DNA from 4 places in the Brevibacterium sp. 1718 genome. Region 1 is predicted to be linked to each of the others. Evidence: riboswitches for the same ligand, from Rfam matches in the RefSeq annotation. Region 1 holds a riboswitch; each other region holds the start of a gene.
What was found. Region 1 has a riboswitch for thiamine pyrophosphate ahead of ACOZ9V_RS05470 (ECF transporter S component). Riboswitches for the same ligand answer to the same signal wherever they lie in the genome.

Region 1 (7,773 bases):
TACCCCTTCATAGTCCTTGACCGGAAATGGTCACATAGTGCTGACACAACTGTAGGCCACGTCACTCGACAGGTCCCTGCCGGTCGGAAATTTATCTCGACATCAAGATATTTTACCCGAAGCGTGTCCCAGTTCACCAACGGGGTCCCCATGCTCTTCTGCCGCGAGGGATGGTTGTGGGAATATTGGGTCATGACTCGGACTGCCCTGGACTTCGACGAGAACTGGTTCGACGACGCGGAATACGCGCGCCTGCGCAGACGCATGCCGATCCCCTATGTCAACGCCATCCCAGTGCGGGTGGGCGAGACCGGCAATGTCGAACGCATCGGCCTGCTGCTGCGCAGCCTCGAGGACGGCACCCTCGGACGCGAGGTCGTAGGCGGGCGGATCCGCTTCCACGAGACGATCCGAACCGCATTGGTGCGTCATGCCGAGAACGACCTCGGCCCGATGGCGCTGCCGGTCATTCCGCCTGCGATCAGCCCGTTCCACATCGCCGAGTACTTCCCCACCGAGGGTTCGGCCCTCCTCCACGATCCGCGCCAGCATGCGATCGCCATGTGCTTCATCATGGAGGTCCGCGGCGAATGCACCCCGCGGGCCGATGCCCTCAGCCTCGATTGGCTGACCCCCGAGGAGACCATGCGTCCCGATATCGTCGGCGAGCTCTGCTACGGCCAGGACCATATCCTGCGCATCGCACTGGCCCATCTGGGCTTCCGCGTCTGAGCCGGATGCACGCCCAGGTGAGACGGACCTTCTCGCCCCACGTTTTTTCTACAAGTTGTAGAACCGTCTTGGTAGACTGAAAGCGACGCGGACGATACCGCCAGTCGGGGCCGTCGTCGGCGTCTGGGTTGGACAGGCCCCGATCGAGAGGTGCGAGATGTCTGCTCAAACCAGTTCGTCCGAATCCGGCCTCAACCTCGAACTCGGCGTCCTCGTCGGCTTCGACGGCTCGGAACTCGCCGCCCAAGCCGTCCGCTACGGCGCAGTCGAGGCCGAACGCCGCAGAACCGTTCTCACCGTCGTCACCGCCTATGAGCTGCCGACGATGATCTATCCGAATATGGCCTCCATCCCCAGTGAACCCGAGGATGACAAGGCGAAGAAGGAAGCAGAGAAGACCCTCGCCGAGGCGGTCGAACTTCTGCGCGATTACTCCGGTGAGAAGTCCTTCCGCACGGCACCCGGCAATTCCGCCGGTGCGCTCGTCACGCTCAGCGCCGATGCCGAGGTCGCCATCGTCGGCGCCCGCGGCCGCGGCGGTTTCATGGGTCGAGTCCTCGGATCCGTGTCCACGGCGCTGCCTGCCCACGCTCACTGCCCGACGATCGTCGTTTCCGAACGGTCGGCCTCGGCAACGGCCGGCAACGGCCCAGTCGTCGTCGCGGTCGACGGTTCCGACACCGGTCGGGTCGCCATGTTCACGGCAGCCGCCGAGGCCGCCTTACGCGGCACGGAACTCGAACTCGTCGTGGTGCTGCCGGCCGGTGAGGAATGGCTCTACTGGTACCCCGACCTCGAACTCAGCTCCGAGGTCACCGCGCGTCGACAGAGGCAGCTGACCGAATCACTCGAGAAGGAAGCCGCGACGCTGTCGGAGCAGTTCCCGGATCTGACGGTGACCACCTCGGTGCCGGTCGGCGATCCGACTGAGACTCTTGTCGAGATCAGCTCCCGCGCACAGCTGACGGTGATGGGCACCCGTGGGCGCGGACGGATCCGCAGCGCACTGCTGGGATCCGTCTCGCGCGGAGTCCTCAACCACGCCGAGGGTCCGGTCATGGTGGTTCCGAGCTAATCGACAGCGCCGGGTTGATCAGCACGGCTGTGCCGATCAGCTGAGCCCGGCACCTCGGCGGCGACGGCTCACCACGAGAAGTGTCGCACCGAGTGCCAGCGCTCCCGCGCCGACGGCCAAGGGCAGTGCGAGCCCACCGCCGGTGCGGGGCAGGTCTCCATCCCCACTCGCCGATGCGGTCCCGGATGAATCCGAATCATCGCCCGTTCCTGCGGCGTTCGCCTCGGTCGCATCTGCCTCGGAGCCGGAGTCGGCAGTGCCGGCATCTGCTGTCCCCGAGTCTGTTCCGTTCTCGTCGTCGGTACCGTCAGACCCGACACCACCCGAGGCAGCACCGTCGGAGGCGGCGCTGTCGGAGGCGGTGCCACCCGTACCAGCGTCGTCGCTGGTTCCGGCATCCTCGGCACCTGCGTCCGCGTCGTCGCTGGTTCCGGCATCATCGGCACCTGCGTCCGCGTCGTCGCTCGTTCCTGCACTGTCGGCGTCATCATTCGCACCTGCATCATCAGCACCTGCCGCGGAGTCGGCACCCGCGCTGGCGCCGGAACCGGCGTCTGCACCGGCGTCGTCATCCGGGGCGGGTTCTTCCGCCTCGGCGCGCCTGAGTTCGACATCGTCGATCTGCTCGGCTGCGGCCTGCGCTTCCGCGCGCTCACCATCGGCCGGTGGCCCACCTGCCGGCACCTCATAGGTCGTCGCCCGCAGCGCCTCGTCGCTGACCCGGACCCGCGTGAAGGCGGGCACGTCGTTGTGGACGCTCTTGCCTTCCCAGTCGAGGCCGGGAACGTAGTCATAGAACTTCGACCCTGATGACGAGGTCAGCGTGAGGTAGAGCGTCTGCCCGTCTTCCTTCTCTTCCTCGGCTCCCGCTTCGGAGCCCTCAACAGGCTTGCCTTCGCCGTCCATGAGGAAGGTGCGGTTATAGATGTGGTCGTGGCCGGAGACGACGAGGTCGATGTCATTGCGGGCCGCGACCGGAGGGATCGCCTTCCGCAGCCGTTTGACGTCGAGGTCGTCCCAATGGGTTGCCGTCGAATAGATCGAGTGGTGGAACCCGAGAACAGTCCAGCGTGCCTGGTCTCCGTGCTCGGCGACGACCTCGTCGATGAACTCGGCGTGGGCATCCATGTCCGGGCTGTTCGAGTTGATGTTGAGGAACAGGACCCCGTCCTCGATGAACCAGTAGTCGCCGCCGGAGGTGATGACGCCGCCACCGCCGTGATCCTGGCTGACATTGGGTCGGTTGAAGTGCTGCTCGTAGGCTTTCGAAGACACATCGTGGTTGCCGATCGTCGTCGCCTGCGGGATCGTGCGGGTCGCTTCCGGTGCCAGGTACTGCGCGTACTGCTCCTGGTTGCCGGCGGAGTTGACCTGGTCTCCCAGCGAGTAGAAGAAGCTCGGGTCGTCAGCAGTGGCCGCCGCCGAGGACAGGGTCCGGTCCCAACCGGCAGCGTCGTCTGGATCCCCGCCTCCGGCACCGACCTGGGGGTCGCCGAAGACGAGGAATTCGTCGTCTCCTCCAGCAGACCCTGTGGTGAACTGCTGCACCTCGGTGTACCCGTCCTCTTCGCTGCCGACCTGGTAGGCGTAGTCAATGCCAGGTTTCAGGTCGGTCATGCTCGCATGGTTGAAGTGACGCTTGAGGTCGGCGGCAAGGCCCGAGTCCGTGGTCTCAGCCTTGTCAGCATCGGCGGGGAGCTTTCCGCCAACGAGCTCACTCGCCGGCGCCCACCGGATCTCTCCCCCACCGGCACTCTCACTCATCCACGAGAGGTTGCGCGCCGTGGAGTCGGCCCCGACCTGCAACACGGTATCGGTGATCGCCTCGCTCCCAGCATCCGCCTCGGCGGGCGAATCCGACCGGTCCGGGCTGCGGGTCTGAACAGAGTCGGCATTCGCACCCTGGGTCGCGGTCGGCCCTCCGGAGCCGAGAGATGGTTCGGCACGCACGGGCACCGGGGCCGCCACCAGAGCGGCGAGCAGGGTGGCGGCGGACAGGGCACTGAGCGGTCTCTTAAGTCGATGCGTATTCACCCGCCCATTCCTACTGACCAGTAGTGTCCGATTGTTCGAGGCCCATCGACGGGAATGGGAACGGGAAGTGAATCCTCGATGACCGCCCCCGGCCTCCGCGTCGCCACGGATCCCGGTCGCTGCCCCGCTCCCCTGTTGTACAGTGGTGGCTACGACAGGGGAGCGCCGTCAGGGGCGCTGAGAGTGCAGAAAAAGCTGCAGACCCTCGAACCTGATGCGGTTAGCACCGTCGAAGGAAGTCGAGACTCTTCACCCCTCCTTGAAATGAGGAGGCACAATGCCGAAAACCACCACGCCGAACACCACACCCACCCCTTCACGCGCCTTCACCGCGGCGCCGAAATCCAAACAGTGGCGGGTGGTCGACTATGTCACCACCGCCGTTCTCGGCATCGCCGTGGGACTCGTGTTCTGGGTGTTGGCGCTGAGTTGGAAGGTCCTCGAACTCGCCTTCCAGGCATTCCCGCCGTCGATCGGCCTCATCGCCGGGCTCTGGGTGCTGGCCGGTCCGCTCGCCGGTGCGATCATCCGCAAACCCGGTGCCGCGCTCCTGTGCGAACTCATCGCGGCCATCGTCGAAGCCGTCCTCGGCTCCCACTTCGGAGCAACCGTTCTGCTCTCGGGTCTGCTGCAGGGCCTCGGTGCCGAACTCGTCTTCGCCGCCTTCGGCTACAAGCGCTTCACCCTGTGGGTCACCGCCGCATCGGGCATGCTGGCGGCTGCGTTCATGGCCGTGAGCGAGAACATCATGTACAACGCAGAATGGCAGTTCGGCTTCCAGGCGATTTACGCCGTCTGCGCGATCGTCTCCGGCCTCGTCATCTCCGGGATCGGCGCCTGGTTCGCCTATCGGGCGATCGCGGCCACGGGTGCTCTGAGCTCCTTCGCCTCCGGCCGTCTGCGCTGATGGCGCTGCCGATCACGGCCGCCGGCTTCTCATGGTCGCACACCGACCGTGACCAGCCGGCTGTCGGTCCACTCGACCTTCAGATCGCGGCCGGAGAGAAAGTGCTGCTGCTCGGCGCCTCCGGGGCCGGCAAATCGACGTTCCTCCACGCCGTCGCCGGTGTCCTGCCCGAGGAATCGGGTGAGGCCACCGGTGAACTCCTCGTCGGCGGTGAGAAACCGGATCCCCGCCGAGGCAGCACCGGGCTGGTCCTCCAAGATCCCGATTCTCAGGTGATCTTCTCCCGCATCGGTGATGATGTGGCGTTCGGGATGGAGAACCTCGGACTCCCGTCCGAGACAATCGACGCTCAGGTCCCCGAGTCCCTGCAGGCGCTGGGACTCGATCTGCCGCCGGAGCATCCGAGTGCCGCTCTGTCCGGCGGGCAGAAGCAGCGGCTGGCTCTGGCCGGGATCCATGCGATGGCCCCGGAGGTCATCGTCCTCGACGAACCGACGGCCAATATCGATCCCGCCTCGGCCGCCGAGGTCCGCGATGCCGTGCTCACCGTGCAGGCCGAGACACAGGCGACCATGCTCGTCGTCGAACACCGGGTCGAGCTGTGGATCGATCACGTCGACCGGGTCATCGTGCTCGGCCGCGACGGCATTGCTGCCCAAGGTCCGCCCGCGCAGATCTTCTCCGATCCGGACCTGACCGACACACTCGTCGACTGCGGAATCTGGATGCCGCGGCACTCCCCCGACTCGCGCCGAGGCGGAACCGCAGAAATCAATAGGACGACGGGCCGCCTCGGCGAGGTTCTGCTGCGCACCCATCGGCTCAGCGTTGCTCGACCGCGCATGGCCGCCCCCACCGCGGCCGGCCTGGAGCTGAGCCTGCGTGCCGGTCAGGCGCTCGGAATCGTCGGTGCGAACGGGGCAGGCAAATCGACGACGGCCCTGACCTTGGCGGGTCTGCTGCCCGAATTCTCCGGGCAGGTCCTCGCCGAGGCGGCCCTGCGGGAAGGAGCCAAACGGGCCCGGCCTTTCGCCTGGCCGTCGAAGCAGTTGGCGGCGCGCATCGGCATGGTCTTCCAGGAACCGGCGCACCAGTTCCTCACCTCGAGCGTGGCGACCGAACTCGAGCTTGGCCCCCGACTGGCCGGATGGTCTGCCGCCGAGTCGCAGGCACGGGTGGATGAGCTTCTTGAGGGACTCGGTCTCACCGGGTTGGCGCAGGCTCATCCGCAGAGTCTCTCAGGTGGGGAGAAGCGTCGCCTGTCGGTGGCGGCGATGCTGGCTCCCCGGCCCCGGGTACTCATCGTCGATGAGCCGACCTTCGGTCAGGATGCGCTGACGTGGGCGCGGTTGGTGGAGATGTTCCTCGATGTCTTGGAACACGGTTCCGCGGTGGTCGCGGTTAGCCACGATCAGGCGTTCCTCGAGGCCATAGGGGCCGATCTCCTCCAGCTCGGCGACCGCAGCAGCGCAGAACAAGCCGACATCAGTGGGTCGGATTCGCATGTCAGGGCGGGTGATCGCGGTGAGTGACAGTCTCGATATGAATTCTCGCCCCGCCTCCGAGGTCGCCGCAGAGGATCCGGGGCAGCTCATCCCCGTGGTGCGTTCCACCGCTTTGGCTCGGTGCAATCCGCTGACGAAGATCGCAGTCGCGCTCATCCTCATGGTCGGGGCGCTGCTGAGCATCGATCTCGTCTCTGCCGGAGTGGTGCTGCTGGCAGCATTGCTGGCTCTGCCGGCGACGGGACTCGATCTGATGGCCGCGGCCAAGCGGCTGTGGTTCCTCCCCGCCGGAGCCCTGCTTGCGGCCTGGGGCACAGCGCTGCTGGCGGAGAAGACCGGGGATGTGGTCGTCGACTTCGGTCCGATTCTGTTCACCACGGAGTCACTGGCCGCGGCCGCGGCGATCTTCGTCCGTGCCCTGGCGTTGGCGATCCCACTCATCGTTCTCGCGTCGACGATCGATCCGCGTGACCTCGCCGATGCGCTCATTCAGCGCCTGCGACTGCCGGAGGTCGTCGTGGTCTCGGTTCTCGCGGCCTCACGTCTGCTCGGACTGCTCGTCAGCGAGTGGCAGGTGCTGGCGATGGCCAGGCGGGCCAGAGGCGTCGCGGGCGGTTCGCTTCTGCGGCGCACGGGCAGCCTCTTCAGCGGGGTATTCGTTCTGCTCGTGGTCTCGATTCGCCGGGCAACGACCTTGGCGATGGCGATGGAGGGGAGGGCATTCGGTCGTCCCGGACGCACGTGGCGCAGGCGGTCGAAGTTCGCGGTCCGAGATCTCGTGGCGGTGCTTCTCAGTCTGGCCGTCTGCGCGGTCGCGATCGGTGCAGCTCGCGTGCTCGGAGTCTGGAACCCGATCATCGGCTGAGGCGGATCGGGTGTCTCGGAGCTGCCGTGCTCACAAGAGGTCGGAGCCGTTCCACCGGCGGTCGATCAGAGCTGCCGGACGGTCAGAGCTCAGAGCTGCTTGAGGAAGTCCTTGCCGAAGGCCCGCCATTCCTCCAGGGTTTCGGGGCTGGGAAGCTTCGACGTGGTGAGGACGAAGAGTGTCTTGTCTTCGCTCTTCGTCTCAGCGGCGGCTTCGACCTTGGCGCCGCCCTCGAGGTTGGCTCGCCAGAAGGAGCGCTTCGCTGTCTCCGAGGTGCGGGGATCACCGTCGAGGGCTACCTCGTTGAGGGTGTCGCCGACGAGGGACGCGAATTTTTCGATGAGTGCGGAACGATCGCCGGGAATGGTGCGGGAGACGGTGACGTCGAAGGTGCCGTCGGCGCGCTGGCCGGGGACTCGACGTCCGATCTCCTGCTCGTAGGCGACGACGGCGCCCTGGACCCACCAGCCGTGGTTGTCGACTCTGCCGTCGAATTGGGGATAGAGAGCGTCGGCGAGTTCCTTGTGACTCGCCGACGCTCCCCCGGCCGCCTCCAAGCGAGCACGGGTGTCGGCCCATGGTTCGCCCAGGGCCTTTTCGATCGATGCGATGTTCTGCGCTTTGATCGCCATGGGTCCGAGTGTAGACAGTTCTC
Region 2 (7,773 bases), 350 kb from region 1:
CGCGGCGCGCTCGGCGGAGCCTCACTGCCGGGAGTCGTCCGCTGCTTGTCCGTCTGGTCGGTTTCGCCGTGATTCGATGCCAATGGTCCTCCATAAACACGTACTTCTCACCAGTATCGGACTCGAGTGTGCGGGCATCCTGACCCACCCCCTCGCAGTCTGGGAGATCGCTGACCCAGCCGACCGCGGGTAGGCGTGGTGACCTGCGAGAACGACGACCGGTGTGATGCGGCAGACACGCGCTTCACACCATTTCCCCAGCCGTGTGGACCCCGTCTTCCCTCAGTGCAGGAGGACTCCGCCGAGGCGGTCCGCCGGACCGTCGGAACCGGTGAGTTCGAACAGCTGGAAACGCGGGCGGTCCGGGCTCGACGCGAGGGTGAGGAGGAAGGCGGCGCCGTCGTCCGCTCTCACTGCGTGTTCCTCGTCGGGGCCGATCATCACCAGCCCTCGCCGAGGCGGGTCGACCGAATCCGCCTGAGCGACCATGAGATTGACTGCGAAGCACGGCTCATCCAGTTCAGTGAGCACGACGGCTCGGTCCCCGCGGAAGCGCAGCGGAGTCAGCCGGGGAATGCGGTGTGTTCGACCGTCGACGGACAGCACCACCTCGGCGGTGGGCAGGAAGGTGCGCGCCATCCCGGGCAGGGCGGAGAACTCGGCGGTGCGATCGAGCCGTGCGATGCTCAGTCGCCACGGCCGCGCAAGCGGGGTCAGGTTCTCGGAGTCGGCGAGGGAGACGAGCTCGGTCGTCTCCCCGGCACCGTTGGCCCAGGGAACGGGATCACGATCATCAAAGCTGGTGAGAACGCGCATGGAACCACTTTAGACGGACCTGCGACGGGCTGTTCACAACCTTGAGATCGGGGGTTCCCGCGCAATCGGGGTTGCCATGAGAGCTGAGAGGACTAGCCTTGAGTGGTGTTTTTCGTCGGGGCGACCTGGCTGAGAGCAACGACATCAACCAGAACGATGAGGGGCTCGCGGAGACGACTGCGCGTGATTCTCAGACTCTGTGGATTCGCGCCCGGGTCGCGTTCCCGCAAGCCTCTCACCGGCAATCGGAGGGAGGGACATGTTCGGACCGGATAATGTCCGCCGGCGGTGGCGGCCGGAAGAGATCACAGTGACCAAGCCCGATGTGACGAAGCGGGCCATCGGCGCCGCGGCCATCGGCAACATCACCGAGTGGTACGACTTCGGTGTCTACGGCTACCTCGCCGTCGTGATTGAGGGAATCTTTCTGCCGGAGGACTCAGGACCGATCGGGACCGTCATCGTCGCCGGACTCTTCGCCGTCGCCTTCCTTGTCCGTCCGCTCGGCGGTCTGGTGTTCGGCCCTTTGGCCGACAAGATCGGGCGCAACAAGGTGCTGGCGATGACGATGATCATGATGGCTGCCGGCACCTTCCTCATCGGTGTCATCCCCGACTATGCGACCGTCGGCCTGTGGGCACCGTTCCTGTTGCTGGCCTGCCGTCTGCTCCAGGGGTTCTCCACCGGCGGCGAGTACTCGAATGCGATGACCTTCATCGCCGAATACGCACCCGACCGGCGCCGCGGCTTCCTCGGCAGCCTGCTCGAGGTCGGAACGTTCACCGGCTACGTCCTCGGTGCACTCGTCGCCACGATCATGCAGGCTGTTTCGACTCCCGAGTTCCTCGAGTCGTGGGGCTGGAGGATCCCGTTCTTCGTCGCTCTGCCTCTCGGCTTCATCGGCGTCTACCTGCGCACGAAGCTCGCGGATACTCCTGCCTACAAGGAGATGGAGAAGCTCTCCGAACAGGAGGAGCAGAAGAACCACGCCAAGGGCGAGTTCAAGAAGATCTTCAAGCTGTGGCCGAACCTGCTGGCCTGCTGTGGTCTGGTGCTGGCGTGGAACGTGACGAACTACATGCTCACCTCCTTCATTCCCGTGTACTTCCCGATGGTCGAGGACCTCCAGGGCAGCGGCGGAGTCTCAGAACTGACCTCGCAGGTCCTGCAGATCATCGTCATGGCCTGCTGTCTGGCGCTCATCCCGGTCATCGGCAAGCTCTCGGACAGGCTGGGCCGCAAGGCCGTTGTGCGCGCGGGAGCGCTCTCGCTCATCGTGCTCTCGTTCCCGTCACTGTGGCTCATCCGCGGGCACAACGACTTCGTGGTCTTCCTCGGGCTGCTCATCATGGGGCTCAGCCTCATCTGCTTCAGCGCTACGATGCCCTCGACTCTGCCGTCGCTGTTCCCGACGATGGTCCGCGCCGGTGCACTGGCGATCGCGTTCAACGTCTCGATCTCGCTGTTCGGCGGCACGACGTCGTTCGTCATGACCTCGCTCATCAACGCCACCGGATTCCTCATGTGGCCGGCGATCTACCTCATGGCCGCTGGAGTCATCGGGCTCGTCACGATCCACTTCGTGCCTGAGAGCAATCGTCGTCCGCTGTGGGGTTCGACTCCGTCGGCGGCGTCGAAGGAAGAGGCGAAGGACCTCGCCCAGGAGCTCAACGAGGAGGCCGACCTGGTCTGAGCCGGCGCGTATCAGCGCCGTCGGTCTCTCCGGATCAGCTCTGGGCGGGGCCGGTCATCCCTTGCACAGGCAGAACGGGTGGCCGGCCGGGTCGAGGAACACTCGGAACGTCTCTCCCGGCTGCTCTGGGGCCTTGCCTGCGCCGATCTCGAGCACGGCTTCCTCGGCGACGTCGAGGTCATCGACCATGACGTCGAGGTGCATCTGCTGCGGGTGGGCCTGCCCGGGCCAGCTGGGTGCGTGGTAGTCCTCGACCTGCTGGATGCAGATCGGCGGCCACGAATTGGAGACGACTTCTGCCCAGGTGCCGTCTTCTTCGACGGTGACCGACCAGTCCAGGAGTTTGCCGTAGAACTCTGCGAGTTCACCGGCGTCAGGGGCGTCGAGCACGACAACGGGCTGCTTTGCGATAGCCATGCCCCGAGTCTACGCCGCCGCACTGACACAGCGAAGGGCTGGACACCAGGGCGTAGGATTGTTGAGCAGATCCGCCGATGTTTCCGCGTACTCTCGGCCGCACCGGCTCCACACGATGAAGGTTCGCGATGAGTTCTCATGCCCTGCCCGTCGGCGGCACTCCGACGGTGCACATCATCCACGACAATCCGGAATGGATCGCACCATTCACGGATGCGCTCGACCGCCTCGGCGTCGCACACGTCGAATGGCTGCTGCCCGAGACCACGATCGATCTCGACGCCGAGCCCCCACAGGGGGTGTTCTGGTCGCGGCTGTCGGCGTCGGCGCACACCCGGACCGATCCGCATGTGAAGGAGTACGGGCGTGCGGTCCTCGACTGGCTCGCCGCCGCCGGCCGCCGAGTCATCAACGGACGCGATGTCTACGAGCTCGAGGTGAGCAAGGTCCGTCAGCATCGCGAGCTGGCCGGCCGGGGCTTCGATGTTCCGCGCACCGCCGCCGCGTTCGGACCGGGGGCGCTCGTCGACGCCGCGGCCGGCTTCACTCCCCCATTCATCACGAAGCACAATCAGGGCGGCAAGGGCCTCGGTGTGCGTCGCTTCGACTCCCACGCCGAGCTCGAGGCGGTCGCCGATGAGTTCGCGCCCGGTGGAGCGAATGCGCCGATCGACGGCATCACCCTCATCCAGGAATATGTGCAGCCTGCCCAGCCGTTCATCACCCGTGCCGAAGTCATCGGCGGACGCTTCCACTATGCGGTGCGCGTCGACATCTCAGGTGGGTCGTTCGAGCTGTGCCCGGCCGATGCCTGCACGATTCCGAGTGCCGGGGCCGATCCCGACGTCGAGGCGGTCCCCCAGTTCGCCCGCCGTGAGGAGATCACGGCCGGAACACCGCTCATCGCTCGGCTCGAGACGTTGTTGGCCGACCTCGGCATCGAGATCGCCGGCGTCGAGTTCATCGAGACCGCCGACGGCCGTCAGGTCGTCTACGACATCAACACGAACACGAACTACAACCCGTCCGTCGAGTCCGCCGAACAGTCGGCAGGTCGTCAGCCTGCCGCGGACCGTATCGCCGATTTCATCGCCGACACCCTCGCCGAGGCGGCCCCACCGTCCGTGCCACTCGCCGGGTCCGCATCCAGGTGAGGTCCCGGGACACGGTCCTACGTCACCTGCTCGCCGATCTCCGCGCAGTCCGGCCTAGGCAACGCGCTCTCGTGGCCCTCGATGGGGTCGACGGTGTGGGGAAGACGATGCTCGCTCACGAGCTCGTGAATTTGGCCAAGACCGCTGCGGACGTTCCTGGACAAGATTCCGACCGCCGGGTCACCGCCATCAGCATCGACGGGTTCCACCACCCTCGGGCGATCCGCTACGCCCAAGGCAAGGGGCCAGACACCTTCTATCGCCGTTCCTATGATTACGGAGCCTTCGTCGAATCCGTCGTCGAACCACTTCGACGAGGCGACTCGGTCGTTCCAGCCGTGTGGGACGTCGACAAGGATCGGCCGATAGCGCCCGAACCTCGGAGCCTGCCGAACGACTGCGTCCTCCTGGTCGAGGGAATCTTCCTCCATCGTCCCGAGCTTGTGGATCTCTGGGATGCGAGCATCTGGGTCGATGTTCCGTTTGAAGTCTCGGTCCCACGAGGAAACGAGCGATTTGCCGGAGCCTTCGATGCCGATCCCGAGGATGAGTCGAATCGCCGCTACGTCGGTGGTCAGCGACTCTACTTCGCCGAGGCTGCTCCGTGGGAAAACGCCACATGGGTGCTCGACAATCGCGATCTGGAACGGCCGACCCTGATCCGCCGGTCCGGGCCCGACCGGCCCTGATCTGCCGGCCCTGGCCCGTTCGCTCTGACAGCACACCTTATCCCGATGATAGTGTCGATGTGCTACAGGGGAGCGCCGAAAGGACCGGCGCTGAGAGTGCGCATGCAGACCCTTTGAACCTGATCCGGTGAGCACCGGCGGAGGGAGTGGACAAGCAATGACCACCACAGATTTCGACACATCGATCACCGTGGACGCCGACGGAGCGGTATCAGCACTGGTGAGTTCGACCAGCCGGCAGTGGGCGGGAGCCGTCGAACACAGATTCGTCCAGGATCTCTTCGCCGGCAGCATCGACGACGCAGTGATGCGCGACTATCTGGTGCAGGACTATCAGTTCTTCGAGTCGTTTCTGTCGATGCTCGGCGCGTGCGTGGCCCACGCCGATGAACTCGAGGCGAAGCTGCGGTTCGCCCGACAGCTGGGAATGCTCGTCGCCGATGAGGACACCTATTTCGTCGACTCCTTCGCCGAATTGGGAGTCGATACAGCCGATTATCTCCACCCGGAACTGACCGCCCCGACGGTTGGGTTCCGCAATCTCATGGACTCGTCAGTCGCTTCGGCGTCGTATCCGCAGCTGCTCGTCGTCCTCGTTGTCGCCGAATGGCTCTATCTCGACTGGGCCGAGTCCCGGAAGGACATGCCGCCGCGACATATTCACCGAGGCTGGATCGATCTCCACCGAGGCGAGGCCTTTCACGGGTGGGTGCAGTTCCTCGTCGACGAACTCGAACGCGTCTTCCCCTCCGGCGACGCCGAAGCCGCCGAGTCCCTGACCCGCGTGTGGCGGCACGCCGTCGACCTCGAATGCGCTTTCTTCGACAACGTGTACGACAACTGAGCCGCCAGGGAACGCACACCGCAGCCGTCCATCTCACTGACCTAGACTGGCCCCATGAGCACAGGTGTAGATGCAGTCGTCATCGGATCCGGCCCGAACGGCATGGCCGCCGCCGTCACCATGGCCCGTGCCGGGCTGAGCGTCGAAGTCTACGAGGCTCAGCCGACGATCGGCGGCGGCGCCCGCACCCTCGACCTCGGTCTGGCCCCCGGCGTCACTCATGACATCTGCTCGGCCGTCCACCCACTGGCCATCGCCAGCCCCTTCTTCGTCGACTTCGACCTGCGTGCCCGCGGCCTCGAGTTCACCACCCCCGAGATCTCCTACGCCCAGCCCCTCGACGGCAAACCCGCCGCGCTGGCCTTCCACGATCTCGAAAAGACGGTCGACCACCTCGGCGCGGCAGGACCGGAATGGCGGCGTTTCTTCGCTCCGCTGCTCGACCGGGTCGATGACGCGATCTGGCTCTCCCTCGGTGACAAACGTTCTGTGCCAGAGACCCTGCGCGATCTTCCCGGCATCGCGAACGTCGTGAAGTTCGGCCTGCGGCTCCTGTCCCAGGCCAGTCCCGCGTGGAACATTCCGCTCTCCCACGAATCCTCCCAGGCCCTGTTCACCGGCGTCGCCGCGCACGCCATCGGTGGGCTGCCGGCGATGGGCACCGCGGCCACGGCCACGATGCTCTCTACCGTCGCCCACGCGGGCGGCTGGCCCTCCCCCATCGGCGGATCGCAGTCGATCATCGACTACCTCGTCGCCGACCTCGAAGCCCACGGCGGAACCGTGCACACGGATGCGCGCATCGACCACGTATCGGACATGCCCGCTGCCCGCGCCTACCTGCTCGACACCTCGGCGCTGAACGCCGCGCAGATCTTCTCCGGCCTCATCCCGAGCCACGTCGACAAAGCCCTGCGCAGCTTCAAACACGGCAACGCCGCTGCCAAGGTCGACTTCGTCCTCAATGGACCGGTCCCCTGGTCCGACCCCGAGGTCGGCCGTGCCGGCACTATCCACATCGGCGGATCCCGGACGCAGATGGCCGCCGCCGAGGCACAGGTGATGTCCGGTCGCATGCCCGCCGATCCCGTGTGCCTCGTCTCGGATCCGACCGTCTTCGACCCATCCCGCGAGGTGAACGGCCTGCGACCGCTGTGGACGTATGCGCACGTGCCCTTCGACTGCCCGCTCGACCCGACCGAGTACATCACCCGCCAGCTCGAACGCTTCGCCCCGGGCTTCCGCGACCGCATCGTCGCGCACAACGCGATCCCCGCCTCCGAGATGGCCGGGCACAACCAGAACTACATCGGCGGGGACATCGCCACCGGCATCGTCTCCTTCTACCGGATGATGGCCCGCCCGCGCACCAGCTGGGACAACTACAGCCTCGGCGTCCCCGGTGCCTACCTGTGCTCGGCAGCGACCCCGCCGGCACCGGGCGTGCACGGGATGAACGGCTGGTTCGCCGCCCGCCGGGCTCTCAAGTCCCGGTTCGGGATCACGGAGGCCCCGAGCCTGGCCCCGGGCGACTGATCCCTCCCTGCCGGCCCCGACCGTCTGAGCGCGTCTCCACAGGGACGCGCGGCCGGCTCAGCCCCGCACCCACCGATCAGCGTCGCTGTCATAGTGCCATTCGGCCACCTCGGTGACGGCCTCGATGACGTTGTTCAGCCAGTACGTAGTATCCGGGTGCCAGCCCGCCACGAGACTCGCGGTCCGATCGTCCGTGTTACCTGCCGTGGGGATGGTCTCCGATTCCTCGCCGAGGTGGCCCTCCGCCACATCGATGACCGCACCTGCCGCCCGCAGATAGCCGGCGAGACCGACGTGGACACCGTCGTATTCCTCGGCCACGCGTGTCCAGTCGGGGATGACCCAGCGTCCCCTGCGACCGGTGGTCTCGAACCACACCTGACGGCGCTGGGCGGTGACGTCGAGTGGGTAGCGGCGGCACAGATCCGCCCAGTCCTCCGGACGGCGGATCTCGGCGATGCGGGCGTCCGGGCGCAGGCGCAGACGGCAGGTTCGGGCGCGTTCGAGACCGAGGTCATCCTCAACGAGTTCGAGGCCGATCGGGGTTCCATCCGGCCACGTTCCCGTCGACGACCAGAGGCCATGGGGTGGGGTCGACCACCATTCGCCGGTGAGCTCGTCGTA
Region 3 (7,773 bases), 660 kb from region 1:
CCCCGCTACGCATGGCGGGCAGCGCGACCCTCGGGCAGTTTTCGCCGGGGCCGTCGGCCCTCAGTTGTTCTGAGGGCCGTCGGGCGGGATCCGGCCGGGAGCCGGACTCAACCTTCCCGCAGGCTGACGGTCGGATCGGGCAGGTAGACCTCTCCGCCCGATGCGAGGAACTCGCGGCTCTTCTGCTGCATTCCCGCCAGGGCCTCCTGCGCCTCGGCGCTGCCGTAGGTGTCGCGGATGTCCTGGGAGATGCGCATCGAGCAGAACTTCGGACCGCACATCGAACAGAAGTGCGCGGTCTTCGCCGGTTCCGCCGGCAGCGTCTCGTCGTGGAACGCCTCGGCGGTCTCCGGATCGAGGCCGAGGGCGAACTGGTCCCGCCACCGGAATTCGAATCGAGCCTTCGACAGCGCATCATCGCGGGCCGTCGCACCCGGGTGGCCCTTCGCGATATCGGCGGCATGCGCGGCGATCTTGTACGTGATCACCCCGGTCTTGACGTCGTCACGGTCGGGCAGCCCGAGATGCTCCTTCGGGGTGACGTAGCAGAGCATCGCCGTACCGTAGCGGGCGATCTCCGTCGCCCCGATCGCCGAGGTGATGTGGTCGTATCCGGGAGCGATATCCGTAACCAGCGGACCCAAGGTGTAGAACGGCGCACCGTGACAGAGCTCCTGCTGACGTTCGACATTCTCCCGCACGAGGTGGAGCGGAATGTGCCCGGGCCCTTCGACCATCACCTGGACGTCGTGGGCCCAAGCCCGTTCGGTGAGCTCGGCGAGAGTGTCGAGCTCGGCGAACTGGGCGGCATCGTTGGCATCGGCGATAGAACCCGGCCGCAGTCCGTCGCCGAGTGAGAAGGCGACATCGTAGCGAGCGAAGATCTCACAGAGTTCATCGAAGTGGGTGTAGAGGAAGTTCTCCTCGTGGTGGGCGAGGCACCAGCCGGCCATGATGGACCCGCCGCGTGAGACCATCCCGGTGACCCGGTCAGCCGTGAGAGGAACGTATCGCAGCAGCACACCGGCGTGCACGGTCATGTAGTCGACACCCTGCTCGCACTGCTCGATGACCGTGTCGCGATAGATCTCCCAGGTCAGCGCGTTCGCATCGCCGTCGACCTTCTCCAGCGCCTGATAGATCGGGACGGTGCCGATGGGGATCGGCGAATTGCGGATGATCCACTCCCTGGTGGTGTGGATGTCATTGCCGGTCGACAGATCCATGAGGGTGTCGGCACCCCACTTCGCGGCCCACCGCAGCTTCTGCACCTCCTCGGCGATGGAGCTGGTGACCGCGGAATTGCCGATGTTCGCATTGATCTTGACGAGGAACGCCCTGCCGATGATCATCGGCTCGGATTCGGGGTGATTGATGTTGTTCGGAATGATCGCGCGACCGGCGGCGAGCTCGGCGCGCACGAGTTCGACATCGCACTGCTCGCGAAGCGCCACGAACCGCATCTCCGGGGTGATGATGCCCTGCTTTGCGTAGTGCATCTGGGTCACCGTGCGGCCGGACTTGGCCCGACGGGGGACCGGTTTGCGTCCCTTCCACTGCTGCGACGGGGCACCTCGGCGGACGGCGGCACGACCGTCATCGGCGATGCGGTGGCCGCGGGCGTCATACGTCTCAGTGTCGAGGCGGTTCTCGATCCACGGGAATCGCAGAGCGGGCAGTCCCTCTTCCGGAATGCTGCCCGGTCCGACGGTGCGGTACACGTCGACGGGATCGTTGGCCCGACCGTTCGCGTCCTCGAGCTCGATGCGGGTCACGGGAACGCGGATACCGTGTTCCTCGTCCTCGACCCACGCCGGCGAATGCGTCGGATACTGCTCGAGGGTGAACTGGTCGTGCGAATCTGCGTCAGACGAAGTCGTGGCAGGGGCAGGTGTTTCAGGGGTGAATGCAGTCATCTGCAGTCCTCACTTCCTACGCCGGTATCAACCGGATCAGGTTCTACGGTCTCGGACGATCCAGTCCGATCTCAGCCCTTGCAGCGGGCTCCCGTGGGGTCGTGCCATTCGTATCACGACTGACGCAGTGAGGACAACCGTGGCTCCTTGAGCGACGGGAATGGGGTCAGCTGCCCTGGAGGAACGCCTTCGCAACGGCGCCGAGGGCGACGACGTCGGAGACCGCGACCATTTCGCGGGCCGAGTGCATCGAGTACAGGGCCGGACCCACATCGACGGTCGTCATGCCCAGTCGGGTTGCGGTCAGCGGTCCGATCGTCGACCCGCAGGGCATCGCATTGTTCGACACGAAATCCTGGTACTCGACTCCTGCGGCCGCGCACGCCTGTGACCACACGGCGGTGCCCACCGCATCCGTGGCGTAGCGCTGCTGAGCGTTGAGTTTGAGCAGGGGACCGCCGCCGAGGCGGGGGCGGACATGCGGATCGTGCCGTTCCGGATAGTTCGGATGGGCAGCATGCCCGGCATCGGAGGAGACACACACCGAGGTGGACATCGACGCGAGATAATCGCTGCGCGTCGACTGCGGCAGCAAGGAGGCGACGATGCGCTCGGTGACGTCGGCGAGGAACGGACCGCACGCGCCCGAGCGCGAATTCGACCCGATCTCCTCATGATCGAACGCCGCGAACAGTGGGATGCCGTCGAGCCCGTCGGCATCGAGCTGGGTGAGCGCGGTGACGCCGGCGTGGACGGAAAGAAGGTTGTCCAGCCTCGGCGAGGCGAAGAACTCCTCGGCGGCACCGAAGAGGGCCGGCTCCTGAACGGGAATGGTGTAGACATCGTGGCCGACGACGGACTCGGCATCGACCCCGGACGACTCTGCGAGCAGCTCGATGATGTCCGCCTCGGCGAGGTCGGCCAGGCCGATGACGGGAGTGGTGTGACGCTGCTTGTCCAGGGCAAGACCCTCATTGACCTGCCGGTCGAGGTGGATCGCGAGCTGCGGGATGCGGGCGATCGGCCCGGTTCGGGCGAGCACGATGCTGCCGTCGGCCAGGCTGAGTCGACCCGCGAAGGCGAGCTCACGATCGAGCCACGAATTCAACAGCGGCCCGCCGTAGATCTCCACCCCGACCTGCCGGGTGCCTTCGGCGGTGAACTCGCCGCCGGGTTTGAGTTTGAACGCCGGGGAGTCGGTGTGGGAACCGAACACACGGAACCGGGGAGCCGCCTCGGTGACGGTGGGATTCATCCACGCGATGAGCGCGCCGTCGCGGATGACGTAGTGCCCGGTTCCGGGCGTCAGCGCCCAGGGAACGGACTCGTCGAGGCGGGAGAAACCGGCCTTTTCCAGGCGTTTCGCCGCGGTGTCCACCGCGTGGTAGGAGCTGGGAGATGCGCTGACGAAGTCGCCGAGGTCGGCCGCTGTCGTCGCGGCCACATCCGGTCTCGGGAGTGATTCATTCATTTCCCCAGCCTATCGTTTGCGGTAGTTTGGAGGTGAAGAAGATCAGGTCTCAGACGCCGGGTTGCCACCGGGTCCGAGAATCAGGCGGGGGCAGCGACCCTGCGACCGCACCAGCGACGGCAAGGAGTGTTCGACGTGAACCAGTTCGTGACGGAGTGGAACACCTGGCGCGACTCACGGAACTCAGCCCTTGCGAAACCGTTCGGCTGGCTCAGCGTCGTCGGACTCCACTGGCTCGACGCCGAATCGACCTGGACCGACGCCCCCGGCACGTTCACCGTCGACGACGGCTGGGTGACCGTATCCCTGAAGACCGGAATCAAGGCCGGCCCCGCAGCCGAGACATTCGACCTGCTCAGCAAGGTCGACAACGGTGAGTCAGCTGGTGCCGTTGCTGCTTCTGGCGTGAACGGCGGAGGACCGACCCGTGCGACCAGCCCGGCCGTGCCCAGCGACACCTCGACTCTGCCGAGGGTGATGGACCAGTCCGGTGCGGGCGCGGCTGCGGCAGACGCTGCGGGTGCCGACTCTTCTGCTGGGACGGACGCCGGACCCGGTGCGGGATCTGACGGGCACGCAGCAGCGCCCGCCAAGCCACAGGTCCGCGTGGAAGAGAACGGGTTCAGCGCGAAGCTTCCGAACGGCGGCTCGCTCAACTGGTTCACCGTCGGCAACGTCCTCTACGAACTCATCGATCGGGGCGGCCGCCTCGGCGTGCGTGTGCGCAATTCGAAGTCCCCGCTGCTCGGGAAGTTCTTCGAGGTTCCGGTCTTCGACCCGGACCCGGACTTCGTCTTCCTCGCCCGGTTCACCAGGTTCGACCCGTTCAAGACCTACACCATCGAAACCGCCCAAGAGGACCTGCAGCTGCAGACACAGGCGGCGGGAACCGTCACCTTCGAGACCTCGCACGGTGAGGTGAGCCTGCTCGCCACCGGGTGCCCGAAGACCGGACTCCAACTGGACTTCCACGATTCGACGAACGGGAGCACCACCGCCGCGTGGCGGACCATCGACCTCGGAGTGCCGAATCAGGACGGGTCGCTCGTCATCGATTTCAACCGTGCGGTGAACTACCCGTTCGCGTTCACCTCATTCGCCACCTGCCCGGCCCCGATCGAGGGAAACGTCGTTCCCTTCGACGTCACCGCAGGTGAGCGGCGCCCCCCGTTCTTCTACTCGGAGGCCGGGATCAACGTGCCGTTCCTCTTCTACGTGTGGTGGGACGAAGAGAGCGCCGAGGTGACCCGCCCCTGGTATTCGCGTTTCGGCCTCGACATCACCATCCTCAACCCCAACCACGACGACGGGCGGATCTCGCTCGTCGGCTTCGACGGGGTTGCGATGTCAGGCGGGGATCTGTCGCCGCTGGGGCGCAAGGCCCGGTCGCGGCTCATCGATGTCGCCACCGAAGCGCTGACCTCACGGATTCCGGTCATCGGCATCGGCGCGTACTCGGCGTTCGTCATCCAGGCCCAGCGGGAGCTGCGTTCGCAGCAGGGCTACGTCGACGGCATCGAAACCGAATACGAGGCGTCGGCGGAGCGTCTGCTCATCGTGATGAACAACGAACTCGACCCGAAGCAGGCCGGATTCGACATCGTCCACACCGACGCCAGCGGGCTGATCTACGTGGAGATGCCCTTCAACATTCCGCTCGAGTCCGACCGCACCGAAGTCGAGGACTTCCAGTCGGCGATGGAATCCGGCGCCTCGATCACGAGCTGGCAGGAATTCGACTATCGCATGGTCGCCCTCATCCGACACCACCGCTGAGGGCCGTCCCGCTTCAGTCCCAGCGCCCGTTTCCTCCCAGAACTACCTGACGGCGGCCCAGCAACCTCGCGCGAGGTTGCTGGGCCGCCGTCAGGTAGCAATTACCAGATGGTGACTCGCTGGTCGGGGGCTAAGTACATGCCGTCGCCCTCTGCCACGCCGTAGGAGTCGTGGAAGGCGGTCATGTTCTTCACGACCTGGTTGCAGCGGAACTCCTCCGGCGAATGCGGGTCGATCGAGAGCCTGCGCACACGCTCCTCGGTGCGCATCTTCGACCGCCATGCCTTCGCCCACGCCTCGAAGAACGCCTTCGCCTGCTCGGCCGACGGCGCCACCGGCACGCCCGGGGTGCCCGCGCGTTCGCCGAGTTCGAGCTCGAGCGCCTTCCACCCGATCGACAGACCACCGAGGTCGCCGATGTTCTCACCGACCGTCAGCGCCCCGTTGACGTGCTGATTCGGTTCGAGACCTGTCGGGACCAGCTCTTCGTACTGGGCGATGAGTGCGTTCGTGCGCTCCTCGAACAGGGTCCGATCCGATTCGGTCCACCAGTCGACGAGGTTGCCGTCACCGTCGTAGCGCGATCCCTGATCGTCGAACCCGTGACCGATCTCGTGGCCGATGACCGCGCCGATCGCTCCGAAGTTCGCGGCCACCTCACCGGAGGCGTCGAAGAACGGCGGCTGGAGGATCGCTGCCGGGAAGACGATCTCGTTCATCACCGGGTGGTAGTAGGCGTTGACCGTCTGCGGGGTCATCAGCCATTCCGTGCGGTCGATGGGCCCGCCGATCCGCTTCACCTGCCGCACATGCTCAGCCTGCGAGCAGCGACGCACATTGCCCACCAGGTCGGAGGCGTCGATCGCGGCCGGGTACTCCCGCCACACCTCCGGATAGCCGACCTTCGGGGTGAACTTCGAGAGCTTGACCAGGGCGCGTTTCTTCGTCTCCTCGCTCATCCAGTCGAGTTCGCGGATCGACTTGTCGTAGGCCTTGATGAGCATGCCCACGAGGTGGTCGATCGCGTCCTTGGACGACGGCGGGAACTCCGCTGAGACGTAGAGTTTGCCCACGGCCTCACCGAGGTAGCCCTCGACGAGGCTGACCCCGCGCTTCCAGCGCTCCCGCAGGGCAGGAGTGCCCGAGAGAGTGCGGGAGTTGAAGTCGAAGTTCTCCTCGACGAACTCATCGGAGAGCAGCGAGGCGGTGTCGGAGACGACGACGAAGCGCAGCCACGTCTTGATGGTCTCGATGTCGGTCTCCGCCCACACCTTCGCCATGCCCGTGACGAACGAGGGCTGGGAGACCACGAGGTATTTGAGATCAGACGCATCGGCGGTGAGGATCCCCAGGTAGGAGTCGAAGTCGAACTCGGGTCCGAGGTCGCGCAGCTCGGAGATCGAATACTTGTTGTACGTCTTCTCCGCATCACGGCAGGCCACGCGGTCCCAGTGGTGGCGGGCGAGTTCGGTCTCGAACGTCATCACCTTGGCGGCCACCTCGGCGTCGGAGATTCCGGACTTCTCGCCGAGGCCGGCAAGGGCCGCGATCTTCTGTACGTGGGCGAGGAATTTCGCGCGCACCTCGGCGTGGTCGTCGTTGAAGTAGTAGTCCTCGTCGGGCAGGGAGATGCCGGCCTGGACGAGATAGAGGGCGTAGACGTCGGAGTCCTTCGCATCGGCGGTGACGTACCCACCGAGCAGACCGCCGATACCCTCGGTCTCCAACCGGGCGAGAAGGGCGGCGAGCTCAGACTTGTCCTCGGCGGCGTCGATGGCTGCGAACGTCGAGGTCAGCGGGGCGACTCCTAGTTCGTTGATGCGATCGACATCCATGAACGAGGTGAACAGGTCGGCGACCTTCTGCCCTTCCGAGCCCGGCTCCTGCGGGGCGTCGGACACGGAGGTGATGATGTCGCGGACCTTGGTCTCTGCGGTGTCGAAGAGCTCACGCATGGCTCCGTCGCCGGCCCGGTCATCGGGGATCGTGAACGAGTCGATCCACTCGCCGTTGATGTGCTGGTACAGGTCGTCCTGAGGCCTGATCGAGGTCAGTGAGGTTTCAGAAGTCATGGCCCCACAGTATCGTGATCAGAGCCCCGCACGCCCTGCCCGAGGAGGAGATATGAGTCTGGCATCCGTCGTTTTCGTGTGCACCGGCAACATCTGCCGATCCGTCACCGCCGAACGTGTGCTCTTACATCACCTGGCCGATACCGGCGCCGAGGCGGTCGTCGACTCCGCCGGGATCAGCGACGAGGAGGCCGGCAACCCCATCGACCCACGTCAGGCGCGTGTGCTCGCCGCGGCCGGCTACCGCACCGACGATCACGTCGCCCGACAGATCACCCTCGATTGGTTGGCCGACCGCGATCTGGCGGTGGCGATGACCGCCCGCCACTATCGTGCCCTGGAGCGGATGATCTCAGGTCTTCCCGCCGAGGCGGCCCCGGAGCTGCGGATGCTCCGCGAGTTCGATCCGCGGGTGGCCGGGGTCGAGGGCGACGGTGTTCCGGCGCCGGATGTCGAGGATCCCTGGTACGGCGAATTCAAGGATTTCGAAGAAACTCTTGAGACAATTGAAGTGTCCGTGCCGGGAATCACGGATCGT
Region 4 (7,773 bases), 470 kb from region 1:
GGTGGCCGGGACTGACAGCAGCCGAAAGGGTCGGGGCTGCACAGGCTGACGTTGATGCCGCCGATCTGCCGGTGACCCCAGGCAGCCGAGCCCGCCTTCTGGTCCACGCACCGGTCGGGTGGTCTCTGCGGTTCTCCATCGAAGTCGAGGAGGTCGATGCACCCCATCACATCCGGTTCCGGGCGAGTGGTGATCTGCGCGGCGAAGGCCGATGGACTCTGACCGCCACCGAGGGGGTGACGACAATCGATTCTCTGTGGTGTGTGACGACGAGCAGAACGATCATCAGTGCGATGCGACCGCTGTCCGGACTCATGCATGGGGCAGTGATGAGAGCCGGCGAACGGGGACTGCGATCACGACTGGCCGACCGGCCCGGCTCCTGAGCGAACCGGTACCCAGGTCCTCGAATCTGCCGATCGCTGGTCTCTCTGGTCTGCCGAGGCGCGAGCGGCGGCCTCCCACGCCTCGATGCCCCCGGCAAGCGAGCGCAGACGTACTCCGGTCGGGACCGATCCGGACAGAATCTGGGCGGCCTCGGCCGATCGGGCCCCGGACTTGCAGTGGATGACGATATCGACGGGTGCCTCCGACCGGCCGGAGGCACCGACCAACGACTCAAGCGCCGGCCACCCGCCGTCTCGGAGGGCGCCGAGCGGCAGATGCATCGAGCCGGGGATGGCCGCCAGCTCACGTTCCCAGTCCTCCCGCACATCGACGACGAGCACATCGTCTTCGACGGACAGGAATTCGGCGACGTCGATCTCATCCGCCGCAGGCTCTGCCACGCCGCCGCCGTCGAGGTCCACAGCACAGGCGGCAGCCACCTCGGTGAGGTCGGTGACCGGGGGACGGTCGGGATCGAGGGAGAACCGCAGGGTCGAGTACTCCCCGGTCAGCGCCTCATAGCGCAGCAGCCGACCGATGAATGGGGCACCGATGCCGCAGATGAGCTTGATCGCCTCGGTTGCCATCGCCGAGCCCACGGTTCCGCACAGCACACCGAGGACTCCGCCCTCGGCGCAGTTGGGCACCGAATCGGGTTCCGGGATATCCGGGAACAGATCGCGCAGCATCGGCCCGTGACCGGGAACGAACGTGCTCACCTGACCGGCGAAGCGGAAGATCGTGCCCCACACCAACGGGGTGCCGGTGAGTTCGGCGGCATCATTGGATAAGTACCGAGTGGCGAAGTTGTCCGCCCCGTCAACGACGACATCGTGTTCAGCGAAGAGACCGAGCACATTCTCCGGGCTCAGCCGTTCCGCGATCGTGCGCACCTCGAAGTTCGGATCGAGCCGGTGCACGGCATCGGCGGCAGATGAGACCTTCGGTCGGCCCACATCCGCATTCCGGTGGATGATCTGGCGCTGCAGGTTCGAGGCCTCCACCACGTCATCGTCGATGATCGTGATCGACCCGACTCCTGCGGCCGCGAGATAGTTGAGGACTGGAGCCCCGAGCCCGCCGGCGCCGATGACCAGCACCGAGGCGGCCCGCAGACGCCGTTGTCCCTCGAGTCCGAATCCCGGCAGGCTCAGGTGCCGGGAGTAGCGTTCCAGCTCCGTCCGGGACAGAGACTCCACGGGGTCGACGAGAGGAGGCAGCGACGGAGGAGTGGCGGCAACGGTGGTCATCGTGCTGCGACCATTCCATCGAACGGCGATGATGCCAATGCCAACGGTCGTTTGGGAATCCTCCCGGCTCCGGCCGCCAGATGCCCGGCCTCGACGGCCAAAGCCATCGCCCGGGCCATGGCGTGAGCATCGTGGGCGCGGGTGACCGCCGAGGCCAGCAGCACCGCGGTGCACCCGAGCTCCATCGCCAGAGCGGCATCGGAGGCGGTGCCGACACCGGCGTCGAGGATGACGGGCACCTGTGCACGGGAGACGATGGTCTCGATGTTGTGAGGGTTGAGGATGCCCAGCCCACTGCCGATCGGAGCACCGGCCGGCATCACCACAGCCACGCCAGCGTCCTCCAGACGCTTCGCCAGGGCCGGATCGTCGTTCGTGTAGGCGAAGACCGTGAACCCATCGAGGACGAGCTCCTCGGCTGCGGCGAAGAGCTCGATGGGATCCGGCAGCAGGGTGTCCTCATCCGCGATGACCTCGAGCTTCACCCAATTCGTCTCCAGCGCCTCTCGGGCCAGTCGGGCGGTGAGCACGGCATCCCGGGCCGTATAGCAGCCGGCGGTGTTCGGCAGCACCCGAATACCCAGACGCTGGAGCATGGTGAACACTGAGTCGCGGGACTCGGCATCGAAACGGCGCATCGCCACAGTGGTCAGCTCGGTTCCCGAAGCCACGAGTGCGTCTTCGAGAATGCTCAGGGAACTCGCCCCACCCGTGCCCATCACGAGGCGAGACGACATCTCCACATCATCGATCGTCCAGGTCATCTCAACCTCCCTGCACAGCGGTGACGATGTCGACGGTGTGCCCGTCGGCCAGGGTGCAATCGGACCAGGCACCGCGACGGATGACTTCACCGTCGACGGCCAGGGCGATGCCCAGGCGGCCGCCGTCGGCTGGTGTCCCATCGGGGTTCAGTTCCCGTCCGGTGACGTCGGCGATGAGGTCGAGCGCCGAGGTGGCACCCGGCAGCTCATGGCGAGCGCCGTTGAGGACGATGGTCGGTGAGTGTTCGTGGTCGGTCATGAGATGCTCCTCATCGGGTAGGCACTGGTGTGGTCTGTGGTGAAGCGGTGTGGGGACACGGACTCGAGCGTCCCGTCAGGAGGCCAGTCGGAGGCGACGCCCAGGGCGAGCTCGGCACCGAGCCTGCCGCCGAACGGGGCCAAGAGGATGCCGTGGCGGAAATACCCGGTGCTCACGATGCAGCCGGGATCGATGCGGCCGATCATCGGCAGGTCGTCCGGAGAACCGGGCCGGGCACGGGTGGTGATATCGGTGATCTCCGCGTCGAGGATGCCCGGGACCAGTCGCTGCCCGTCGGCGAGGAGCCGGTGAATCGCCCCGGCCGGAGTGCCGGAGAGTCCGTCCTCACGCGAACTGGCACCGAGCACGATCTCGCCGTCCGGGCGAGGAACCAGGTAGACGGGGCGACCATTGACCAGCCCGCGGATGGTGCGGCTCAGCAGCGGAGTCGCCTTCGCGGAGGCGCGCAGTCGCAGAACATCACCCCAGACCTCACGCAGAGGCAGCTGCGGGGCACCGACGATCGCGGACACAGCGCTGCCGGCGCAGATGATCACCTGATCGGCCTCCAACCGGCGGCCATCGCCCAGTGCGACTCCCACAGTCGTATCGCCGTCCTTGATCAGGCTGGCCGCCCGCTGGCGAATGAAGCCTCCTGAGTGAGAGGACAGGACAGTCAGCAATGCGGCAGTGAGCCGACGGGGGTCGATCGAGTGATCGCCTGGAATGTGGACTGCCCCGGCGACGGCAGGCGACAACGACGGCTCAACCCGGCGGGCAGCACTGCCGGTGATGAGCTCGGTGGCGAAACCGGACCGCGACTGTGCATCGCGCAGCTCCCGCAGAGCCTGCAGATCAGCTCGGTCACCGGCGCACACCAATGTTCCGGCATCCGAAAAACCGAGATCGCTGCCAGCGGCGCTCGCCACCTCGGCGGAGAACTGAGGATACATCTGTGCGGAGGCTCGCATCAGCGGGTACAGGGGAGTCTGCCCCCAGACCACCTCGGCGGCGGGAGCGAGCATCCCTGCGGCAGCATGGCTCGCACCCTGAGCGGGCGCAGGATCGATGATGGTGACTTCGGTACCGAGGCGGCGCAGATACCAGGCCGTGGACAGGCCGATGATCCCGGCGCCGACGACAATGACTCTCACAGCTTCTCCCTCCGGCGGCATGATCCGCATCAGGTCTGACGGTCGGCTCTTACGCCCTCTCAGCCTCGTTGGGAGGCTCCCGCGAACTCCTCTACTCTATGACCATGACCACACAGATGCCACCGCGCACCGCAGCGCGGCAGACGAAGAGAGCCTGGAGAGAGGCGCGACTGGCAGAGGCGAAGCTCTACCTGTGCACCGATGCCCGGACCGGTCAGGGCGACCTCGCCGAGTTCCTCGACGCCGCCTACCGTGGAGGTGTCGACATCATCCAACTGAGGGACAAGAGCCTCGAGGCCCGCGCCGAGATCGCGGCATTGGAGGTCCTCAAAGATATCGCCGCCCGTCACGACAAGCTCTTCTCAGTCAATGACCGTGCCGACGTTGCGCTGCTGACCGACGCCGACGTCTTCCACGTCGGTCAGGGCGACCTCACCAGTGCTCAGGCCAGGGCTGTGCTCGGACCCGATGTCATCCTCGGCCGCTCGACCCATTCCCTCGAGCAGGCGCTCGCCGCCGAGGCGGACCCGGAGACCGACTATTTCTGTGTCGGGCCGGTCTGGGAGACCCCGACGAAGCCAGGCCGCGCCTCTGTGGGGACGGCGCTGCTGACCGCAACCGCCGCCGAGGCGGCCAAACCGTGGTTCGCGATCGGCGGTATCGCGATGGGGGAGAGGCTGGATGCGATCCGGCAGGCGGGCGCGAGGCGTGCCGTCGTCGTCCGTGCGATAGCCTCGGCTGAGGATCCCGCTGCGGCCGCGCGGGAGCTCAAGGAGGAGTTGGAATGACCCAAGCAGCTGACAGCGCATCCGACGGAATGGGTGCTGGCGCTGACCTGTCGATTCTCATCGCCGGGGCGGGGGCGACCGGCGGAGCGTTCGGCACCTATCTGCAGGAGGCCGGACGCGATGTCACTTTCCTGCTCCGGCAGGCACGGGCGGAGACGGTCCGCGCTGAGGGGCTGCGCTTCACTGCACCCGGTGATGATCGGACGAATCAGGTCGATGTCATCACCGCTGAGGAACTCACAGCCGCACCACGAACCTTCGACCTCGTTATCGTCGCGGTCAAAGCGGGTGGACTCGACTCGGTCATCGCCGATATCGGACCGGCTGTGGGCGAGCAGACGACGATCATTCCGTTCCTCAACGGCATGGCTCAGATCGAGAAGCTGCAGAGCAGATACCCCGGACAGGTGCTCGGAGGGTTCGTCAAGATCGTCGGCACCATCAGGGACGGAGCCGTCGTCCAGCTCACCGACCTGGCCGTGATGACCATCGGAGATCTCCGCGGCGCCGAAGTGCCCACACGCATCTCCGAGGCGCTCGATGTGCCCGGATTCAAACTCCAGACCGTCGATGGAATCATCGACGGGCTGTGGGAGAAATGGATCTTCATCGCCGCGGCAGGAGTCGTCACCTGCCTGTTCCGCGCCCCGGTCGGAGCGATCATGGAAGCCGGCGGCAGATCGCACGTGTATGCCATCATCGATGAACTCGAAGCCGTGGCGGCTGCGGCAGGACACCCGGTGTCGGAAGCCTCCCACGCCATGACTATCAAGATGCTCACCGAGGACGGTTCCGCCTTCACCTCATCCCTCTACCGGGATGTGACGGCAGGGCTGCCGAGCGAAACGGAGCACATCCTCGGCGACCTGTCGATCAAGGCGGAGGATCTGGGAGTGGCGACTCCGCTGCTCGACCTCACACTTGTGCAGCTGCGGGCAGGGGAAGCCCAGAAGCGGCTCTGACTTCGGCAATGCCGGTGCGCAGCATCGCCAGATACGGCTCCTGCGGCTGAGCGTGTTCGACGTCTGACGAACGATGCGCGGCGGTGAACGTGACCATCGGGACACCGTCGACATCATCGAGGACGAGCAGCGTCTCGTACCCGCCCGGACCCAGAGAGTGGGAGCTGCCGGCTGCCAGATCGAAGACGAGGCGTTCCAGCGGACTGTCCGGTTCGGGCGGTCGGTGCATCTCCTGTGCCGCCACATCGGCGAACTGTTCGGCAGTGATGAGGTAGGCCTTGGCGGGGGTCGGTCCGGGGAGGAAATGATCGTAGAAGGCCATGCCGCCGCCCCACACCTTGGACTCGCCGGCGAAATAGATCGTTCCGGGCAGTTCGATCCCGGCTTCTGCGCGGGGCAGTGTTGCGTCCCTGGCACCTGGATAGGTGACCATCGCCCCGGGCGGTCGCCCGCCCTGCAGATAGCAGGCGAGCCGATCGCGAGCCATATTCGATCCGTAGCTGACGTACCACACATATGTTTGAGACATCCCTGCCATCGTGACATCTCGGTCTTGGAATTCGGTGAATCGGTGCCGAGTGTGTCCTCTGCGGCGCCGGCATAATCGGCGGATGAGTTCGGCGCTGCCGGTGATGGCCAGGGCGATGCCGATGCCCACGGCGACTCCGAGCAGCGGCCGGTCCTCGAAGATCATTCCCCCGATGAGTCCGATCACCGTCGAATAGAGCGCCCAAGCGAGACTGCCGATCCCGTCCCAGAGGAGGAAAGTGCGGATCGGGAACCCGAGCAGACCGGAGCCGACGGTGGCCAAGCTGCGGCCCCCGGGAACGAATCGGCCGGCGATGAGCACGGTCCCGCCTCGGCGAGAGAAGACCGTGTGGGCGGAGTCGAGCAGGTTCGCGATGCGAGCCCACCGTCGCCATCGGCCGACCCCGGTCGCAGCGAATCGGCCGACGAGGTGAGCCGCCAGATCCCCGAGGAGAGCCCCTCCGGCAGCGGCGAGGATGAGTCCTGCCGGGTGAGGGTGCCCCGTCGCGGCGAAGGTCGCAGCGGTGATGAGCAGAGTCTCCGACGGCACAATCGGCATGAGCGAGTCCAGTGCCGCGGCCACGGCGATGAGCAGGTACACCCATGGAGATGTGAGGGTGGCAGTGAGCAGCTCGAGTGCGAGATCCATACTCATCCACGCTAGGCACAAGACGGCAGGGCCGGTACGCGGTCGGGCACACGGTCAGTGCGGTCGAACAACAACCGCCATTGCGGAAAACCGGAATCCGAGACTGCGGCCGAACCCCTGGGAGGCGGCGTCAGGCGTTGCTACGATCGACTCATGCCATGGCCGAGCGCGCTGTCCACCCGCCTTCCTCCCGAAGTACGGATGTTCACCGCGCGGTGGGCGCGGTCCGTACTCGCCGTCGCGTGGGGCGGTCTGCTGTGTCTGCCGCTGCTCATGGCCTCCGTGCTTCCGCCCACCTCACGCATGGCCGCGAAGGTGCGGAGCTGGGAACTCGCTCGGCACTCTCGCGGGTTCGGACTCGTCCTCGCCGACGAGCCGACCAAACGTCGGTTCCTGCTCGGCAACGGCCTGGTCGCAGCACTCGCCATCATTCCCACCGCGAACCTCCTCGGCGGATTCTTCGTCGTGACTCTCGGATCGCTCTTCCAAGGATTCTTCATCGGGGGAGCGGTCAACATCGGGTTCGACATGTGGTCGATCTCGCAACCCACGCTCTTCGTCGGTGTCCTCTACGGGGCGGCGAACCTCATCGGCGCCGTCGCTCTGGCCGAGGCGGCAAGCTGGGCGCATGGTCGCATCGACGCTCATTTTGTCGAAGTGGAGCGCCCCTTCGCCGTGTACACCCGCATCAGCGAGCTGCTGACGACCCGCCGTGGAGTCGTGCTCGCCATCGACGAGGAACGACGCCGGATCGAACGAGACCTGCACGACGGCGTGCAGCAGAACGTCGTCTCCCTATCCGTGCTCATCGCCCGAGCCAGGCGTGCCTCTGACCCGGCGAAGTCCCAAGCGCTGCTCGACGATGCGCTGGTCCAATCCCAGGACCTCATCGACGAGATGCGGGAAGTCGCCTGGCGGGTCTATCCCACCGCGCTGGACGACCATGGTCTTCGAACCGTGCTCGAGAGGATCGCCGGTCGCAGTCCTATTCCGCTGACCCTCGTGACCGTGCCGGAAGGCAGATTTCCGCCC

Region 2: another riboswitch for thiamine pyrophosphate. It lies ahead of ACOZ9V_RS03880 (TenA family protein); the one in region 1 lies ahead of ACOZ9V_RS05470 (ECF transporter S component).
Region 3: another riboswitch for thiamine pyrophosphate. It lies ahead of thiC (phosphomethylpyrimidine synthase ThiC); the one in region 1 lies ahead of ACOZ9V_RS05470 (ECF transporter S component).
Region 4: another riboswitch for thiamine pyrophosphate. It lies ahead of thiO (glycine oxidase ThiO); the one in region 1 lies ahead of ACOZ9V_RS05470 (ECF transporter S component).

What each region holds. Positions count from the first base shown of each region.
Region 1 is NZ_CP186550.1:1,257,504-1,265,276, reverse strand. Features, by position in the region: gene ACOZ9V_RS05485 (DUF4916 domain-containing protein) at 193-732, shown strand; gene ACOZ9V_RS05480 (universal stress protein) at 890-1,807, shown strand; gene ACOZ9V_RS05475 (metallophosphoesterase) at 1,844-3,841, opposite strand; TPP riboswitch at 3,988-4,096, shown strand; gene ACOZ9V_RS05470 (ECF transporter S component) at 4,119-4,748, shown strand; gene ACOZ9V_RS05465 (ABC transporter ATP-binding protein) at 4,748-6,280, shown strand; gene ACOZ9V_RS05460 (energy-coupling factor transporter transmembrane component T family protein) at 6,291-7,118, shown strand; gene ACOZ9V_RS05455 (hypothetical protein) at 7,208-7,750, opposite strand.
Region 2 is NZ_CP186550.1:907,774-915,546, reverse strand. Features, by position in the region: gene ACOZ9V_RS03910 (hypothetical protein) at 1-83, opposite strand, end outside; gene ACOZ9V_RS03905 (HutD family protein) at 283-816, opposite strand; gene ACOZ9V_RS03900 (MFS transporter) at 1,127-2,509, shown strand; gene ACOZ9V_RS03895 (VOC family protein) at 2,564-2,926, opposite strand; gene ACOZ9V_RS03890 (ATP-grasp domain-containing protein) at 3,055-4,080, shown strand; gene ACOZ9V_RS03885 (uridine kinase) at 4,152-4,769, shown strand; TPP riboswitch at 4,826-4,932, shown strand; gene ACOZ9V_RS03880 (TenA family protein) at 4,927-5,613, shown strand; gene ACOZ9V_RS03875 (phytoene desaturase family protein) at 5,668-7,149, shown strand; gene ACOZ9V_RS03870 (hypothetical protein) at 7,207-7,773, opposite strand, start outside.
Region 3 is NZ_CP186550.1:593,871-601,643, forward strand. Features, by position in the region: gene thiC (phosphomethylpyrimidine synthase ThiC) at 108-1,916, opposite strand; TPP riboswitch at 1,912-2,020, opposite strand; gene ACOZ9V_RS02590 (M18 family aminopeptidase) at 2,083-3,387, opposite strand; gene ACOZ9V_RS02595 (DUF1684 domain-containing protein) at 3,523-5,163, shown strand; gene ACOZ9V_RS02600 (M13 family metallopeptidase) at 5,265-7,235, opposite strand; gene ACOZ9V_RS02605 (low molecular weight protein-tyrosine-phosphatase) at 7,288-7,773, shown strand, end outside.
Region 4 is NZ_CP186550.1:1,729,582-1,737,354, forward strand. Features, by position in the region: gene ACOZ9V_RS07710 (SRPBCC family protein) at 1-386, shown strand, start outside; gene moeB (molybdopterin-synthase adenylyltransferase MoeB) at 357-1,637, opposite strand; gene ACOZ9V_RS07720 (thiazole synthase) at 1,634-2,401, opposite strand; gene thiS (sulfur carrier protein ThiS) at 2,403-2,660, opposite strand; gene thiO (glycine oxidase ThiO) at 2,657-3,814, opposite strand; TPP riboswitch at 3,804-3,907, opposite strand; gene thiE (thiamine phosphate synthase) at 3,919-4,602, shown strand; gene ACOZ9V_RS07740 (ketopantoate reductase family protein) at 4,599-5,564, shown strand; gene ACOZ9V_RS07745 (DedA family protein) at 5,518-6,741, opposite strand; gene ACOZ9V_RS07750 (sensor histidine kinase) at 6,895-7,773, shown strand, end outside.